DNA from 2 places in the Cupriavidus nantongensis genome. Region 1 is predicted to be linked to the other one. Evidence: predicted binding sites of a transcription regulator. Region 1 holds the regulator's gene; the other holds the start of a gene.
The links. Region 1 encodes LexA, which represses DNA repair genes until DNA is damaged. Its sites were predicted from a motif close to ACTGTATNNNNATACAGT; they were not measured.
Positions count from the first base shown of each region.

Region 2: the regulator LexA is predicted to act here: its motif matches at 2,042-2,059, upstream of A2G96_RS27950 (CppA family protein).

Region 1 is NZ_CP014844.1:3,217,463-3,220,863, forward strand. Features, by position in the region: gene rpsF (30S ribosomal protein S6) at 59-433, opposite strand; gene A2G96_RS14855 (asparaginase) at 553-1,545, opposite strand; gene lexA (transcriptional repressor LexA) at 1,790-2,443, shown strand; gene A2G96_RS33870 (hypothetical protein) at 2,558-2,728, shown strand; gene A2G96_RS14865 (hypothetical protein) at 2,774-3,118, opposite strand; gene A2G96_RS14870 (hypothetical protein) at 3,301-3,401, opposite strand, start outside.
Region 2 is NZ_CP014845.1:1,548,380-1,551,780, reverse strand. Features, by position in the region: gene A2G96_RS27960 (2-hydroxy-3-oxopropionate reductase) at 1-419, opposite strand, end outside; gene A2G96_RS27955 (malate/lactate/ureidoglycolate dehydrogenase) at 496-1,599, opposite strand; gene A2G96_RS27950 (CppA family protein) at 1,727-2,011, opposite strand; gene A2G96_RS27945 (GntR family transcriptional regulator) at 2,117-2,872, opposite strand; gene A2G96_RS27940 (pyridoxal-phosphate-dependent aminotransferase family protein) at 3,043-3,401, shown strand, end outside.

The DNA of each region.
Region 1 (3,401 bases):
GGTTTCCGCTGGTGCCTCGGCCGACGCTGTCAGCCACGGCGCGCACCGCAGTCCGCACTTAGGCGGCCTGGCCTTCGGTGGTCGTTTGCGCGGCCTTGCGGGCTTCTTCGCGCTGCACTTCCTTCATCATCGGCGAAGGTGCGGTCTCGGCCTTCTTGGTCTGCACGATCAGGTGGCGCAGGACGGCGTCGTTGAACTTGAATGCGTGTTCCAGTTCAGCCAGGGTTTCCTTGCCGCATTCGATGTTGAGGCAAACGTAGTGGGCCTTGGCCAGCTTCTGGATCATGTAAGCCATCTGGCGACGGCCCCAGTCTTCCACGCGGTGAACGTTGCCGTTCTGCGAGGTCACGAGCTGCTTGTAGCGCTCGATCATGGCCGGCACTTGTTCGCTCTGGTCCGGGTGGACGATGAAGACGATTTCGTAATGACGCATTGACGCTCCTTTTGGGATTAGCCACCCGGGCGTCACGAGTCCGGTGTGGCAAGGTTGAATAGCCTTAAATTATAGCCCGCCGCGCCGCAACAACGCAAGCCGCTGATTTCACGGACAAATCAGGCGCTGGCGAAGACTGCCTGCAACCGCGCCGGAGCGCGCGCCAGCCCCGCATCCGCCGCCAGGGCGAGCGCCAGCAAGACGCGCGCCTTGTAAGGGTTGAGGTCCGCGGCAGACACGAACACACCATCGGCAGGACTGGGCTGCGGCGGGATCGCCACATGCCCGGCACCGGTACGCGAACTGCGCACGACCGCCACTCCGGCGGCCGCGGCGTCGGCAAGGGCCGCCGCCAGCACCTCGTGGACCGAGCCATTGCCGGCCGCGGCGACGACCAGCCCGGCGACTCCTGCCTGCACCAGCGCATCCACCGCCACCCTGCCCGGCTGGGCGTAGCTGGCTACGATCTCCACCAGCGGCCACGCCGCCGGCATCGGCCCGATCGGCGTTGCCGCCCGGGGCGCACGGGCGAAGCGCACGTAGTCGTCCTGCACGAACCCCAGCGGCCCGCACGGCGAGACAAAGGCATCGACCGCCGACGTATGCGCCTTGGCCACGTCCCGCGCCGCGTGGATCTGCTGGTTCAGTACCACCAGCACACCCTTGCCGCGCGCATCCGGATGGGCGGCGACCCGCACCGCATCGAGCAGGTTCAGCGGCCCGTCCGCCGACAGCGACGTCGACGGACGCATCGCCGCGGTCATCACCACCGGCACCGGGCACGCTTGCGTCAGGTGCAGCGCCATCGCGGTTTCTTCCAGCGTGTCGGTGCCGTGCGTGATCACGATGCCAGCCACGCCGGGCTGCGCCGACCAGTGCCCGACCCGCGCCGCCAGTGCCTGCCACAGCGCGAAGGTCATGTCCTTGCTGTCGACCTGCGCCACCTGCTCGGCCTCGATGCGGGCCAGCGACTGCAACGACGGCACCGCCGCCAGCAATGAGGCCACCGGCACGGTCGCCGCCTGGTAGCGGGCACTGCTGGCGGCGCTGCCGGCCGCACCGGCGATGGTGCCGCCGGTGGCCAATACGACGATGCGAGGCAATTGGGTCATGGGAGCGCGCAAGGATTTTGTTCTGGATAAGGGAAAGGCGATTGTAGCGGGGGCACGCGCCGGGATCAGGCGCCCTGGCCGGCGTCCATGCGACAAGCCTCAAAATTCTGCTTGCACTGACGCCGATACTGTATAAAATCACAGCATACTGTTTAAACATACAGTGCCCGGCCCGCCGGATGCTGGATAACGGACCAGAGCCTCCGTCATCCATCCCAGCGGCCCTGCACGGAACGGCGATCCCATGGCGACCCTGACACCCCGGCAGCAGCAGATTTTCGATCTGATCCGCAACACGATCCGCCGTACCGGCTTCCCCCCTACCCGCGCCGAGATCGCAGCGGAGTTCGGTTTCTCCTCGCCCAACGCCGCCGAAGAACACCTGCGCGCGCTGGCCCGCAAAGGCGTGATCGAACTGACGCCGGGCGCGTCGCGTGGCATCCGGCTGAAGGTCTCGCGCAGCGATTCGGAGCTGCCGGACCAGTTCTCGTTGCCGATGGCCGGCGTATTGCAGCTGACGCTTCCTTTGGTGGGCCGCGTTGCAGCGGGCAGTCCCATCCTGGCCGCCGAGCATATCGACCGCCAGTACCAGGTCGATGCCTCGGTCTTCGATGAGCGTCCGGATTATCTGCTGCGCGTGCGCGGCCTGAGCATGCGCGACGCCGGCATCCTCGACGGCGACCTGCTCGCCGTGCGCCGCGCCAGCGAGGCCGCCAACGGCAAGATCGTGGTGGCGCGACTGGGCGACGACGTTACCGTCAAGCGCCTGCAGCGGCGCGGTGGCCATATCGAACTGATTGCCGAGAACCCGGACTTCACCAACATCATCGTCGAGCCCGGTGAAGAGTTCTCGCTGGAAGGCATCGCCGTCGGGCTGATCCGCTCTTCCGGCTTCTAGCCGGGCACCATCGCAGGCCCTTCGCCTGCGCGGGCCCACCCGCTTCCCTTGCTTTGCAGACGCCGCCCGCCTTGCCGGGTGTTGACCCCGCTTTGCCTAAAAAGAGGTGCCACCATGCCGCAAATCCACCACGTCGCCGCCCGCCGTCCGGTCAAGCCCGTGCCGTTTCGTCAGAGCAAGGGCGTACGCGTCTACCAGGGTACGCAACGCCGCACCATGGTCGGCAGCATGGCGGCCATCTGCCGCATGCTGGAACTTGAAACCACCGAAAAGCTCGCTGCCTGACTGAGATTCGCGGGCGCTCGCCGCGTCGCCAGGCCTCGGTCCCGCTCAGCTACGCGCGCACGCCTTGGCTTCGGCCTCGAGTTCCGTCGGCGTCAGCTGGGGAAACCAGGTATCGGTCTTGCGCAATTCCAGCGCCGTGCCGTCGGCCTGTGCCGTCAGGGAGATCAGGTAGGCGTATTGATATTCACCGCCTGCGGTACTCTGGCCGATACGGATTTCGGTCTGGTTCTTCGCCGGCAGCTGGACCAGCGTCGCCTCATCGCCGAGATTGTTGCGCAGGCATTTTGCGACCTCGGCCATTTTCACCGGCGTAAATAGCCGCATCGGCGGGCGAGCGCGGACGTCCTTCTCGGAAGTACCCGTGGCACACCCTGCCACCATGGTTGCCATCGCTGCGCCAATCAGTGCCGTTCGAACCAACATACCGCCCCCGGGGAATGAAAAACGGCGCCCTTGGACTTGCAGGTATTGTCGGCGCCGGGTGCGGATTTTAACCTGCGCGCGAGCCAGGCGTCATCTCGGTCTTTGCCATTGGCCGGCAACGGCGTCTGGCATGGCAAGGCGCGTACCAGTTACCAGCGCTTGCACTCGATCTTCTCTTCGAATTCCCCGTCGCGCTTCCATTCGCGCTCGATCAGGCAAGGGCCGTCTCGGTATTTCTGCTTTTGCTCGT
Region 2 (3,401 bases), on a different contig from region 1:
CCCGCCATGATCGACAAGGTGCCGGCCTTCGCGCCGACTTCACCGCCCGATACCGGCGCGTCGATATAGTCCGCGCCAAGGGCTTCGATGCAACGCGCGAACTCGCGCGTGGCGATCGGCGAGATCGAGCTCATGTCGATCACCGTGACGCCGCCCGCGGTATCGGCCAGGCCGTCGGCCACGCCGCGCTCGCCGAACAGCACCTTTTCCACATCGGGCGTGTCGGGCAGCATCAGGATGATGGTCTCCGACTGCCTGGCCACGTCCTCGGCGCTGGCACAGGGCCTGACGCCGGCATCCTGCAGGTCTTGCGGCACGCCGCTGCGGCTATGGGCGAATACGGCATGCCCGCCATCGACCAGGTGCCGCACCATGGGCTTGCCCATCACGCCAAGCCCGATAAAGCCGATCTTGCTCATGTCAGTGTCCGGTAGTGAATCAGGCATCGACCCGGGCGTGCATGGCGCACCGCGCCGGGCGCATATCTGATGATAGTCAGCCGCGCGCCAGCGCAGACAGCGGACCTGGCGCGGGATGCGCGCTGGCCCGCGCCGCCGCCACGCGCGCGGCGGCGTCGTCCAGCTGCGCCAGCGTGCCGGCATCGATGGGGATCTGCTCCGCGCGGGCGGCGCGGCATGCGCGCTCCGGTTCGCCGGGCAGCTGGATGCCGGCCTGCCCGGGCTGCAGCCGTGCGCTTTTCATCCAGTCGGCAAAGGCCGCGACTTCATGGCCGAACGAGGTGCTGGTGCCGAGCCGCGCGGGATCGAACACGATCGCCAGCATGTTGTTCCAGACCGCGTGCTCGTGCCGCAGCGTTTCCGGGCGGATGGTATGGCCGCCGGTCACTGCGGCGCCGAGCAGTTCGCACATCACCGCCAGCACGTGGCCCTTGTGCTCGCCGAAGGGCCGCAGGGCGCCCTGCGGCATGCCGGCGGACGGGTACATCACGGCGGCATCGGTAGTGGGCTGGCCCTGCGCATCGAGCAGGCAGCCGGCCCCGACCGGCACGCCCTTGTTATGGGCCACGCGTACCTTGCCCAGCGCGATGGCGCTGGTGGCGAAGTCCAGCACCAGCGGCGGCTCGCCCGCCATCGGCACGCCGATGGTGAACGGGTTGGTGCCGTAGCGCGCGTCGTAGCCGCCGTGGGGTGCGACGATCGGCTTGGACAGCACGTTGACGAAGTGGATCGAGATCATGCCGGCGGCCGTGGCCTGCTCGGCCCAGTGGCCGACGCGCCCGAGGTGGTGCGACTGGCGCAGCCCCAGCACGCAGACGCCGTGCTCGCCCGCGCGGGCGATGGCCATCTCCATGGCCTGCGCCGTCACTGCCTGTCCCATGCCGCGGTTGCCGTCCAGGCTGAGCAGGCTGCCGCCGTCCTGCAGCACGCTGACCTGCCGGTTCAGCTGCAGTTCGTCCGCCTGCCACGCCAGCACGTAGCGCGGGATCATGCCGACGCCGTGGGAGTCATGTCCGCTCAGGTTGGCGCCGACCAGGTGGTCGGCCGTCTGTTGCGCTTCCTTGGGGCTGCTGCCGGCGGCAAGCCAGAGATCGGTAACCCACTGGTGCAGCGCGCGGGTGGGAATGCGGAGTTCGCTCATGTCGGCCTTGGAGGGAGGAATATGTTGCGAAACAAAAAGCCCCGCTGCCGTGTGACGGCAACGGGGCTTTCATGATACGTCCGACGCGTGCGCGAGGGTCCGCGCCTGGCCGGTGATCGGCAAATGCCTACTGGTGGGGGGACGCTTGCGCCGGGCCTTTCGCCAGGATTTCCCTGATGCGAGCCAGGTAGCTGTCGCCTACCGCGCGGTGGATGCGCGATGTCTCGGCGGCGAACTGGCGCCGGCTGGGCGGGCGGATGCCCAGGCTGCGGCAGATCGTGGACAGGTAGGGCTTGCTTGAACCTGCCAGGCGCTGCACCGCGCTTTGCAGCGCGGCATCGCCGATGCGGCGGCGCAGCCAGGCCAGCACCTGGCGGTCATAGTCGTTTTGCACGCGGATCAGGTGTTCCATGCCGGGACTCCACTGTTTATCCATACAGGTACTGTAAATATATACAGTATCCGCGAGGAGGCAAGAAAAATCCGGGCCTGGCTGGGAAAAAGGCTGCCGCTGCGTCTACGCGTCGGTCGTTTTAAGAAGATTCTTGGCCTCAGTACCGTCACCCGACACCAGCGGCAGTACCGCGTCGCGCTTTTCCAGCAAGTGGCGCTTCAGCACCGCCGCCAGCCGCTTGCCGTCGCGGGCCTCCAGCGCCCGGATCATCTCTTCATGGTCCTCGACCGCGTCGTCCCACTTGCCGCTTTGCTGGTTGGAGCGGAAGCGCAGCGCCTGCAGGCGGCGGTTGATCGATTGATAGGTCTGCCGCAGCGCCCCGTTGCGCGCGGCCTCGTTGATGCGGTCGTGAATCTCCTGGTTGCGGCTGTAGTAGCCCGGCAGGTCGTTCTGCGCGCGGCAGGCCAGCATCCCGTAGTGCAGCGCCTTGATCTGCGCGAGTTCGGCCGCGGTGATGCGCTCGCAGGCCAGTTCGCCGGAAAACGCCTCGAGCCCGCTCATCAGCTCGAAGCTCTCCCTGACTTCGGCCTCGCTCATGCGCGAGATGCTGGCGCCGCGGTTGGGCGCCAGGTCGATCAGGCCTTCGGCCGCCAGCACCTTGAGCGCTTCGCGCAGCGGCGTGCGCGAGATGCCCAGGGTGTCGCATAGCTCGCGCTCATTGAGCTTGGTGCCCGGCGCGAACACGCCTTCGACGATGCACTGGCGCAGGTGCCCGACTACGGTGTCATGCAGGCGCGGGCGTTCCAGGCGCGGCAGCGACGGCGGCGGAATGGGTCCGGCAACGCCTGTGGCCCGGTCATCGTTATATGAGTTTTGCATTCAATATCCTCTGTCCGCTTCGCGCGGATTCTACTGTATCTTGCCTTTTTCGTTCAAAACACGGGTTAACCACGACAACATGCCGTCAATTTTCGCCTTGGATCATCCGGATCGCCCTGCTATAGTAGATTGCATTCAAAATTCATAAAACAACGAGGAGACACGATTTCATGGTTCAGCTCGATTTCCATCCCTCTGGCCGCCACTTCCTGCAGATCCCGGGCCCGAGCCCGGTGCCGGACCGTATCCTGCGCGCGATGAGCTATCCGACCATCGACCACCGTGGCCCGGAGTTCGGCGCGCTCGGCCGCAAGGTGCTGGCCGGCATCAAGGAAATCTTCAAGACCCGGCACCCTGTGATCATCTATCCGGCGTCGGGCACCGGTGCCTGGGAAGCGGCGCTGACCAACACGCTCAGCCCGGGCGACCACGTGCTGATGTTCGAGACCGGGCATTTCGCCACGCTGTGGAAGAAGATGGCCGAGGCGCTGGGCCTGCGCCCGGAATTCCTGGGTCTGCCCGGTATCGA